2 linked regions of the Prochlorococcus marinus XMU1405 genome follow. The protein of the gene in region 2 interacts with the protein of the main gene of each other region in a pairwise test. Links are inferred from orthologs where the notes say so. Each region holds a gene or a part of one and is shown on either strand. Other genes may lie near its edges.

Evidence for each region. Proteins that work in one complex are often made in the same cells at the same time.
Region 1: the proteins of HA148_RS00375 (region 2) and HA148_RS05545 interact in binary tests that used the Escherichia coli proteins (3 or more experiments, as listed by UniProt). The link is inferred for Prochlorococcus marinus XMU1405 from one-to-one orthologs.

The regions. Positions count from the first base shown.
Region 1 is NZ_JAAORF010000002.1:342,424-347,244, forward strand. What follows is about bases 1,872-4,791. They hold HA148_RS05545 (SufE family protein), read right to left. Parts: upstream 3,582-4,791; coding sequence 3,162-3,581; downstream 1,872-3,161. Other genes in these bases: HA148_RS05540 (homoserine dehydrogenase), read right to left, coding at 1,872-3,118; HA148_RS05550 (5-formyltetrahydrofolate cyclo-ligase), read right to left, coding at 3,620-4,177; ruvC (crossover junction endodeoxyribonuclease RuvC), read right to left, coding at 4,188-4,661; bchI (magnesium chelatase ATPase subunit I), read right to left, coding at 4,667-4,791. Outside these bases: HA148_RS05530 (ABC transporter substrate-binding protein), read right to left, coding at 1-1,477; HA148_RS05535 (hypothetical protein), read right to left, coding at 1,474-1,746; more of HA148_RS05540, read right to left, coding at 1,817-1,871; more of bchI, read right to left, coding at 4,792-4,821. UniProt on the Escherichia coli protein: Participates in cysteine desulfuration mediated by SufS. Cysteine desulfuration mobilizes sulfur from L-cysteine to yield L-alanine and constitutes an essential step in sulfur metabolism for biosynthesis of a variety of sulfur-containing biomolecules.
Region 2 is NZ_JAAORF010000001.1:72,993-79,648, forward strand. What follows is about bases 1,689-4,688. They hold HA148_RS00375 (SufS family cysteine desulfurase), read right to left. Parts: upstream 3,816-4,688; coding sequence 2,562-3,815; downstream 1,689-2,561. Other genes in these bases: HA148_RS00370 (alpha/beta hydrolase family protein), read left to right, coding at 1,689-2,565; HA148_RS00380 (SufD family Fe-S cluster assembly protein), read right to left, coding at 3,815-4,688. In the rest of the region: def (peptide deformylase), read right to left, coding at 1-566; more of HA148_RS00370, read left to right, coding at 640-1,688; more of HA148_RS00380, read right to left, coding at 4,689-5,032; Fe-S cluster assembly ATPase SufC, read right to left, coding at 5,037-5,822; Fe-S cluster assembly protein SufB, read right to left, coding at 5,844-6,656. UniProt on the Escherichia coli protein: Cysteine desulfurases mobilize the sulfur from L-cysteine to yield L-alanine, an essential step in sulfur metabolism for biosynthesis of a variety of sulfur-containing biomolecules.

The DNA.
Region 1 (4,821 bases), on a different replicon or contig from region 2:
AGGATATCCAAATAGGAATATAAGGTATTGAATTTGCTGCTATTTTTTCAATTTCAATAAGTTTTTCTAATCTTTTAATTCCACTTATTTTTTCACTCTCAAGAAATAAACTTTCCACTTTATTAGATCCCCAAAAACTACCGCTGTAAACTGATTCTCCTTTTTTACATTTGCCATCGACTATTTCATTACAACTTAAAAGAGGAGTGAGATAGGCCTCTGGATCTGAATAAGCCCCAGTCCAATCAAGAATAACTGCCGTATAAATTCCTAGACTTAGATTCTTATAAACTGTTGTAGATTCAACCCCATTGAGTTCAATTTCAATACAATCATTCAAAGAACTTTTAATTTCTTCTTGCCATGTCAGAGCAATAAGCTTGTCAGCTGGTACATTCGATCTATAAGTAAGGGGTATTTTTAGAATATTGCCATCGCAATAATTTTCTTTTTGCAATAACCTTCTTGCTTCTAAATAATCATACTTAGGCCACAGATCTTGATTATCTTTTTTTAAAATCGGAGGAATTATTGATCTAGATGGCTTCCTTAATCCATAACTTACTTTCTCACTAATCAACTTTCTATTAAGACTTTTTGCCAAAGCCAGTCTTAAATTAAGATTACTTAAGGGATAGGAACTAGTTTTAAGGCTTATAAAACTTAATTCAGTGAAAGGGCTATTACCTTCATTAAACTGTTTATTTTTGCTTAAATTATTTAAACTTTTTCTCTGACTATCATCAATTGAATTTGATAAAAGCACGTCAATTTGTTTACTTTTTAAAGCCCCAAAAAGAGAGGATGAATTTGAATATCCCACAAAATTAACACCCTTATTTAAGGGCTTTTTACCCCAATAATTCAAATATGGATCAATTGATTGAACTTCATTAGAAAAACTAGTAAGCACATACTTGCCGGTACCAACAAATTTTTCATTTAAAAACTTATCAGAATATTGTTTGTAAAATGTAGGAGATATTGGAGTTAAATTTACTGATGTGAGTAAACCATTTAAAGAACTTGATGGTTTATTCAAATTTATTATGACTGAATATTCACTTGGTGTTTCTATTGATTTAATCTTATTTCCTAAAATATAATTCATCGTTCCAATTCTTTTGAATCTATCAAAGGTAAACTTTATAGCATTTGAGTTAAATACAGTTCCATCGTGAAAAAAAACATTCTTTCTTAAATTGATAGTTATTTGAAGTCTATCCTTTGAAATAATTGGCATGCCAGAGGCCAATTCAGGTATTAATTCTCCATCAGAATTTAATTCATATAATGTGTCTCCTAGAGAACTGATTAATTGAATTGCTTTAAGAGTATTTGCTCTAGCTGGGTCTAAAGATTCAATTTTCCCAGAACTTGCTACTATGATTTTTTTAGATATTCTTTTTGAGCCGCAAGAATTCTGTAAAAAAGAAATTAAAATAATAAATATTGATAAAAGAACTTTTTTTTTCATATTTTATGATTACTTAATTTTTCTGAAGTATTATTTGAACAATAAATTTGTAAGGTTATTTGACTTATTTCTAAAGCAAATGTTTTTTTAGAATTACAAGCAAAAGGCCACTCTCTCACCCAACAAATTTCTTTACCTTCATTTAAACCAATTACTTGAAAAGTCTTATTGCTATTTTTAATTTTCACGCAGGCACCTTTATAAAGGTTTTCAGAAAAAATTAAATTATTATTTTCATTATTAGTATCTAATAGTTTGGAATGAATCATTAAGGTGCTAAAAACAAACACTTACTTTATTCGGTTTACCAAGCTATAAAGAAATTTGCAAACTATTTTTTTAAATACAACTTAATTGACTTGCAATAATTTTAACTTCATTTAGCGAATTTATTTCATCTTTCGATCTCTCAAAATCTCCATTGTTCACCTCATGAGTAATAACGACAATTTCAGCTTTGTCGTCACTTGCATCAAGTTGAACGATTGATTCTATTGATACATTATTCTTTCCAAAAATATCTCCAATCTTTCCTATAACACCTGGACTATCAAGACAAACAATTCTAAGGTAATTTTTTTTATTTATTTGTGAAGATTCGATGATATGACATTTTCTCCAGAAATAAAAAGATAATAATGGATCGATTGAATTATTATTTTTTACTGAGGCGGCATGCAGATTTAATATATCTGATACTACTGATGCAGCAGTTGGGCCACTCCCTGCACCTGGACCATATAACATTATCTCTCCAAGAGGATCGGCCTCTATCAATAAGGCATTATTAACTCCCTTAACTGTTGCCAATGGATGAGATTTTGGAATCAAAGAAGGTCCTACCCAAATATTCAAAGCGAGTGAATCATTACTATTAATTTGTCCCCTTTCGGAGAGCGCTAAAAGTTTTATTTCAAAACCTAATTTATTGGCATATTCGATATCCTTTAGATCAATTTTGCTAATGCCCTCAGAATGAATCTCCTCTCTTATAATTTTCCCTCCAAATGCAAGTTCACTAAGAATTGAAATCTTATCAGCAGCATCATGGCCCTCAACATCTGCAGTTGGATCAAATTCTGCATAACCAAGTCTTTGGGCCAATTTTAAGGTCTCCTTGTAATCAGCTTTTTCATTCGTCATCTTTGAAAGAATAAAATTTGTTGTGCCATTTATTATTCCAATCATTTTTTTTATACTGTTACTTTTTAATGATCTTTTTAAGGGTTCGATTATAGGAATCCCCCCACAAACTGCTGCCTCCGACAATATATAAACTCCTTCTTTAGATGCAGTTTTATATATTTCTTCTCCATATCTTGCAATGACTGCTTTATTTGCTGTAACAACAGATTTACCTAATTTTAATGATTGCAGAATAATATCTTTCGCCAAATCAACCCCACCCATTACTTCAACAATTACATCTATAGAGGGGTCATTAATTAATTTAAATGGATCATCAGTTAATAAATTATTATCCAGCTCAATATCCCTTTTTTTATTAATATCTTTAACTGCTATTTTTGCAATTTCTATTTCTTTTAGAATTGGATGCGAATCAACTTCAGAACTTATTATTTTATAAATCCCTGAACCTACAGTTCCAAAACCTACAATCCCAATTTTGCATTTTCTCATTTTTTATTTCTTTAACTTTGAGTTTAATTTTATATTATTAGGCCTACAAAAATTCATTTGCTTGAGACTGCATTTTCAACAATATGTTTAAAAAACCATTTGACCGAGAAGGTGTTAAGCTTGATTTCAACCCAGTATCTTCAATAAATTTCTTATCTATTTTAATAACCTCATTAGGTGTTAATTCATTTAACCCAGTAATTAAAAATGCTAATAAACCTTTGGTTATTAGGGCATCAGAATATCCTTCCCAAAATAATTTACCTCCTTTAATATTTGCCTTAACAAAAACTTCTGAAACGCATCCTTTAACTTTATTTTCTTCAACAAGGATTTCATTATCTGGTTCTTTCAATTTTTTCCCTAACCACAAAATGTATTCATATTTTCTTTTTGGATCTTCTGATTTCTTCAACTTTTCAACTAATCTTGATAAATTATTGTATTTTTCTTGATTTTCCATTTATAAAACTATAAATTAATCGCTTTATCAGTTTTCTATTATACAAATATTTCTTTTTCTGTGATAAACCCTGATAAAGGAATATCCCACTCAGCTCTGGTTAATGGAATCGTACTTACACAATTGGAAGTTAATACTCCAATGCATGGAACATTTCTCCAATTATTATCTGTCCTTAATTTATCAAAATAACCTCCTCCATAACCTAATCTTGTTAAATTTTTATCTACAGAAAGACATGGTACAAGAATCATACTTATCTGGTTATAACTTAATGAAAAAGAGTTATTTGGACTTAGTATCCCCTCATAATCTTTTGAGAGAGGTTCTTTATCCCATGGATAAAATAACAATTCTTTTTTATTTTTACATCTGGGCAAAGCTATAGAAAAATTTTCCTTAAGACTCCTAATATCTACTTCATTTCTTAGAGGCCAATATATTGCAATGTAACCAATATTTTTATATTCCTTTATAAATGAATCAATATATAATTTTACATTTTTTTCTACTTTTTCTCTTTGATTTAAAGAAATCTCATCTCTAAGTTTTCTAAAGGTATGCCTCTCAAATTTCTTTTTTTCAGAAATAGTCATAATTGAATCTTCAGTTGATGCCATCTTCATTTAGTTTTGTGAGAGCTATGGCCAAGGCATCTGCTGAATCATCAGGTTTTGGAGGTTTTTTAAGTTCTAAGCTATACATAACAGCATCAAGAACTTCCTTCTTAGATGCTTTTCCAGACCCGGCAATCGTTAATTTTATCTGAGCAGGAGAATATTCACTAACATGAATTTTTCTTGAGGCTAATACCATCATAATCACGCCTCTAGCCTGCACCACACTAATCGTAGTACTTGATCTGTAAAAGAAAAATTTTTCTACCGCTGCTGATGTTGGATTCCAATGATTTATTAATTCATTAAGATCTTTAAATATCTCATAAAGTCTATCTTCTTCTTTTTTATCTTTGCCTGTTTCGATTACACCACAATCTAATAATATCTTTTTCCCATTCTCTATTTCAATAATTCCATAACCAACTCTAGCTAATCCGGGGTCAATCCCAATTATTCTCACTGTGATTAAGCTTCTGCAGACAATTGAAATTTTGAAAGATTTTCTTTTTCATCTAAATCAAATACTTTACAAAAGGCTTGAATAACTCTTTCACCTGAATCAACTTGTTCTAAGGGATCTTTTCTTAGTCTGTGTCTTAAAGAGCAAGAAATAACCCTTG
Region 2 (6,656 bases):
TTTATAAGTTCTTTGTTTAAATCATCTTTTGATGTAACTCTATCAACAAATAGTATTCCGTTTAAATGATCCATTTCATGTTGAATACACCTCGCTAGAAGTCCATCGGCTTTCATTTTACGTGGTCTACCCATTTCATCCCTAAATTTTAATTTAATAGTTGATGGTCTCACTACATTCAAATAGACTCCAGGTATACTCAAACAGCCTTCTTCGTATGAATTAAGAGTTGTTCCAAAGTCTGTAATTTCTGGATTGATTAATATTAAAGGTTCTGCTGCTGAATCTTCAAAATTTACATCTATCACAAGAAGCTCCTTGTTGATGCCAATTTGTGGTGCGGCAAGTCCAATTCCTTTAGCTGCATACATGCTTTGAAGCATTTCTCTAGCAAGTTTTCTAATCGATTCGTCAACTTTAGTGATTCTTTTGGAATTTTTTCTCAATACATCATCACCAAGTTTATAAATGTCTAGAGATGGCTTACCTGTTTGTTCTTTTGCAATTTTTTCTGAGCTTCCACTTGTTCTTGACTTTTTTGCAAGTTGTGAAAAATGGTTTGCCACGTTAAAAAGTTTTTAATTAAGAGTTTAGCTATAAAAATACTAGCACTTTAATTTACTTTCTCTATATTTTTAAATGAGTAATGATGATAAGTTAAAAGTTAGGCAAACTGAATCTAAAAAAAATGCTTACAAGGAATTAACTATTATTAGGGATACCATTTTTTGGATTGATGTTGTTGGTGAAGGTCAAAATGAGAATGCTATTTTTGCAAGACCATTTAATGATAAAGGGGCTTTTCCTCAGAAATTAACAAGTAAAAAGCATAACATTAAAAATAATTTTCATGGATATGGTGGTAAATCATATAAATGTATAAATTTTAAAAATAATTTTTATTTAATATGGATAGATCAGATTACTAGGGCAGTATGGTTTCAAATTTTTAAAGAGGCAGCTTCAAATTATAGAAGTCAAAATATATATCTCGATTCAGTTCAAGAACCTAGACAACTATCTAAATCAATTGATGGAAATTTCGATTCTTCATTTGTCATTTCTGAAAAAAATTTTTTGTATGGAATTTGCGAGATAAATAATAGAGATTATTTATTTTCTTTAAATTTAAAAAAAACTAAACAAGATATTCATCGAATTAAAAAATTTAAAAATTTTGCTGGAGAATTATCTTCTAATACTTCTGCTAGATTACTTTCTTGGATAGAGTGGGATTCTCCATATATGCCCTGGGACAAAAATGATCTATTTTTTGCTCAAATAGATCTAGATGGAGAGGTACAAAAAATAAAAAAATTCTCAAATAAGCTTATAAATGCGAAAAAAAACGTTTCTTTTTTTCAACCCTATTGGATAAGTGAAACACTTTTAGTATGTTCTGAAGATAGTTCTGGATGGTGGAATTTGTTGTTTTTAGATATTAATGAAATTGAGAATATTTTTATTAAGAAAAGAATAGAGAGAAATTTGCTTGAATATGGAGCACCACAATGGGTCTCTGGAATAACATTTTTTTCAGGGACTATAAAAAATTTATTTTGCCTAGCAAAAAAAGAAAATAATTTAATAGTGGAACAATATAAAGATCTTAAATTTGTTAAGGAATTTTCTACTCCTTTTACTTCAATAAGTGATTTCAGTGTTTTTCGAAAAAAAGTTCTTTTAAAAGGTTATGGATCTGATTTTTTGGGAATTGTATTTGAAATTGATTTTGAAAAAAAAATTTTATCAAATTTTTCTGAGCAGATATTTGTTGATCACATAAAAGACTGTTCAAAACCCGAATCATTTTGGTTTAAAGGTTTTGATGATCAATCTACTCATTCTTTTCTTTATAGGCCGCTTGTTGAAAATTTTAGAAAGCCACCGCTCCTTGTTAGAGCTCATAGCGGACCAACTTCATTTTTTGATGGATCATATAATTCCGAAGTTCAATATTGGACGACGAAGGGATTTTTTGTTGCTGAAGTTAATTATGGAGGATCATCAGGATTTGGCAAAGCATATAGAGAGAGGTTGAATTATAAATGGGGCATTGTTGATTCTTATGATTGCAAAGCACTAGCTCTTGAATTGATTAAATCAAATCAAGTTGACAGTGAAAAAGTAGTAATTTTTGGGAATAGTGCTGGTGGGTTAACTGCCTTGAATTGTTTATTATATAGGTCTATTTTTACAGCAGCAATTTGTAAATATCCTGTTATTGATTTGAATGATATGCATTACAACACTCATAGGTTTGAAAAAGATTATTTAAATTCTTTGGTTGGAAATTATGAAAAAAACTATGATGATTATATAAATAGATCACCGATAAAACATATAAACAAAATAAAAAAACCTATCTTATTGTTTCATGGAAAAAAAGATAAAGTTATTTCTTATAAACAAACTTTAAAAATTAAAGAAATTTTGATTCATAATAATAAATATTCAGAAGTTATTCTTTTTGATAATGAAGGGCATGGTTTTAGAAATATTGAAAATAAAGAAGTGGTAATGCAAAAATCTCAGGAATTTTTAAAAAATGCTTTGAATATTTAAGAATTGATTTTTAGAAAATTAATAGTATCTTTTAATTTTTCTATAAACATATCAATTTCTTCCTTATTGGTTGTGAAATTCATGCTGATTCTAGCTGTTGATTTAATTCCAATGTATCTGTGAAGAGGTTGACAGCAATGGTGACCACTTCTGATGCAAATTCCTTTTGAATCAAGAATTTCAGCAATATCATTTGAATGTATATTTTGTATATAAAAGGTGGCAAGCGAGGCTCTGTGTGGATCTATCTCCGGCGATGGACCTATGATTTCAATATTTTCTATTTGGTTTAATTTTTCAAATAAATATTTAGTAATATTCTTTTCGTATTCATGAATTTCATTTAATCCAATATTACTAATATAATTAATTGCTTCTGCAAGACCTATTGCTTCTGCAATGGCTGGAGTTCCAGCTTCAAATTTGTGTGGTAGCTCTGCCCAAGTACTTGTTTCTTCAAAAACATCTTGAATCATTTCGCCACCTCCAAAGAGAGGAGGAATTTTTTCTAGGATTTCTTTTCTTGACCAGAGGAAGCCAATACCTGTAGGACCGCATAGTTTATGTCCTGATCCAGCTAAAAAATCTATATTAAGATCAATCACATCCAGTTTTTGATGAGCCAAACTTTGGCATGCATCTATTAACACTAAAGAACCTTTTTGTTTAGCTAATTTAGTTATTTCTTTGATTGGATTACAGCAACCTAGAGTGTTACTAACATGTACTAGGCTAACAAGTTTAGTTCTAGATGTTAGTTTTGATTTAAAGTCGTCTATGTCTAATTTCCCATCTTTATCTATACCTATAAATTTTAATTTGCATTTATTTTTTGCTGCAACCATTTGCCATGGAACAATATTGCTATGATGCTCCATTATTGATAAGAGAATTTCATCATTTTCTTTTAATAAATATTCGCCCCATGATCTTGCGACTAGATTGATTGCCTCAGTAGCATTTCTTGTGAAAATAATTTCTTTTGCTGAATTCGCTTTTATATATTTGCTAATTAAATATCGTGCATTTTCAAATTCTTCTGTTGCTTTAGCACTTAATTGATGTGCCCCTCTATGTACATTGGCATTAAAGTTTTTGTAATATTCATCAATTTTTTTTAAGACTTGTATTGGTTTTTGTGTGGTCGCAGCATGGTCTAAATAAATAATTTGATCATTACCTTTTAAGTTCTTATTTAAAAGAGGAAAGTCTTTCTTCGTGATTTCAGGGAAATTTTGAATCGTTTCCATTAATTCTCATTTAAAAGTTTATCAAGCAAATCCCATCTATCTTTTGAAATGGGAATAAATGAAATTATTTCTTGAAAGTAAGAACTTAATTGTAGTTTACTTGCTTCTGTTAATGTGATTCCTCTTGTTCGCATATAAAAAAGTTCTTCTTCATTGAGTTGCGAAATTGTAGCTCCATGTTTGCATTTGACATCATCAGCAATTATTTCTAATTGAGGTTTGGTATCTATTTGTGCGAGATTTGACAAAAGTAAATTTCTGCTTAATTGGGAAGCATCAGTTCTCTGGGCAATTTTTGGAACTATTATCGAACCTTCAAATATTGCATGTGATCTATCATCAGCAAGTGATTTATTAATTTGATCTAGAAATCCATTTGGGCCATTAAATTCTATTTTTGTATAGGTTGAAATTTGCTCATCTTTTTTTGTTATTTGCATTCCTTTGATATTTGTTTTAGCGTTTCCCGCAGATTGTTTAATATTGATTTCAAATCTCGCATAATTGAATTTGAAATGTAAAGATCCTAAATTGTACGTACTATTTTTTTGTTGAATTACATTGAGAGAATTTAATAGATTGGATCTGTTTTCACCATAAGAAACAACACCATGATTTACAGAACTATTTTCTTTCAAGCAAAAGAAAGTTGTTTGAGATAATGAAGAGTTTTCTTTGCCAAGATTTACTTGTAATAATTCAACATCACAATTCTTTTCTAAAAATATTACGAGGGTTTTTGCGCTTAGAGAATTACTTGATGCATGACTAAAAATTTCAATAGGAGGAATTTTTGATCCATTTATTTTTAATCCCAAAATATTATTTTTACAACTTAAAGACAGATTTAGTAGTTCACTCCAATTTTCGTTTTGCTTAAAAAAAGATATTTGTTCCTTGATATAATTTTGTAATTCATCTTCACTTAATTGCTTTATTGAATAATTTTTTTCTATTAATTTAATTTGGCAATTCTCACCAATTATTAATCTAATAGTACTTTGAGAATTTTTCGGATATGGTATATCAAATTTTGGATCTTTTTCATTAATTGAGTAATCTAAAAAGTTTGACAATTTTGATTTATTTGAAAGTCTCCATAGTTCACTTTTAGGATTAGGGAGAGGGCTTGATTGTAATTTATGAAGACAGATTTTCTGTATTTCTGTTTGGTTATCATTCGATTTATTAGTTTTTATTTTTTCAATAATTTCCATTTTTTTAGGTCTTTTTTATAAAGTTATCAGTCCATTCATAACCTTTTTCCTCAAGCTCTAGAGCAAGATCACTTTCACCAGTTTTTATGATTTGTCCGTCTGACATAACATGGACATAATTTGGTTTAATTTCATCTAATAATCTTTGATAGTGAGTAATAAGTATAATTCCAGTCTGTGCATTAGATATTTTTTTAATTCCTGATGCCACTATTCTTAAAGCATCGATATCTAGCCCAGAATCGGTCTCATCTAATATCGCTATCTTGGGCTCAAGTAAAGCCATTTGCAGAATCTCATTTCTTTTTTTTTCACCTCCGGAAAAGCCTTGATTTACACTCCTTGATAGGAATGCGTGATCCATTTTCACAATTTCTAATTTTTCTTTAACTAATTCTTCAAAATCAAAAGTATCTAATTCTTCTTTGTTGAGGAATTTCCTTCTAGCATTAGTTGAAACTCTCAGAAACTCAAGATTACTTACACCTGGAATCTCAATTGGATATTGAAAACCAAGAAAAATTCCTGATTGAGATCTTTCTTCAGGTTCTAGAGAGTTGATTTTTTCACCTAAAAATTTTATGTCGCCATTTGTAATATTATACGAGGGATGTCCTGCAATGATTTTCGAAAGAGTACTTTTGCCACATCCATTTCTTCCCATAATGGCATGGATTTCTCCAGGATAGACAGTCAGTGAAACCCCTTTTAAAATTGGAAGATTATCAGTAGACGCAGAGAGATTTTCAACTTCTAAAATTGGATCTGATTCTTTCATTTTACTTTGCATTTCAGTTTAGAAATTGATTAATTAACCTACTGATCCCTCTAATTTAAGTGCCAGTAACTTATCTGCTTCAGCAGCAAATTCCATAGGTAATTGATTAAATACATCTCTGCAAAAACCGCTGACCATCATAGATACTGCCTCCTCAAATTCTATACCTCTGCTTTGGAGATAAAAAAGTTGGTCTTCTGAGATTCTACATGTGCTTGCTTCATGTTCAATTTCAGAATTGGGTTGTTGAGATTTGATGTAAGGGAATGTATTTGCAGAAGCTTGATCCCCTATTAACATTGAATCACATTGACTGTAATTTCTTGATCCTGTAGCTTTTGTTCCCATTTTGACAAGACCTCTATAGCTATTTTTTGAGTTACCTGCACTAATACCTTTGCTAACAATAGTTGATTTGGTCTTTGGACCAATATGGATCATTTTTGTGCCGGTATCTGCTTGCTGAAGGTTATTGGTGAGAGCCACTGAATAAAATTCTCCTACAGATTCTTCCCCTAAAAGAAGACAGCTAGGATATTTCCATGTAATTGCAGACCCTGTTTCTACTTGAGACCAGCTAATTTTACTTCTCTTACCTAAACATTTTCCTCTCTTGGTGACAAAATTAAAAATTCCGCCAATACCTTCTTCATCACCAGCATACCAATTTTGCACTGTTGAATATTTTATTGAGGCGTCGTCTAATGCTACAAGCTCTACAACTGCTGCATGTAGAGTATTTGTATCAAACATTGGAGCTGTACAACCTTCTAGATAACTTACAGAACTTGATTCTTCAGCAATAATTAGTGTTCTTTCGAATTGTCCTGAATCTCCACTATTAAT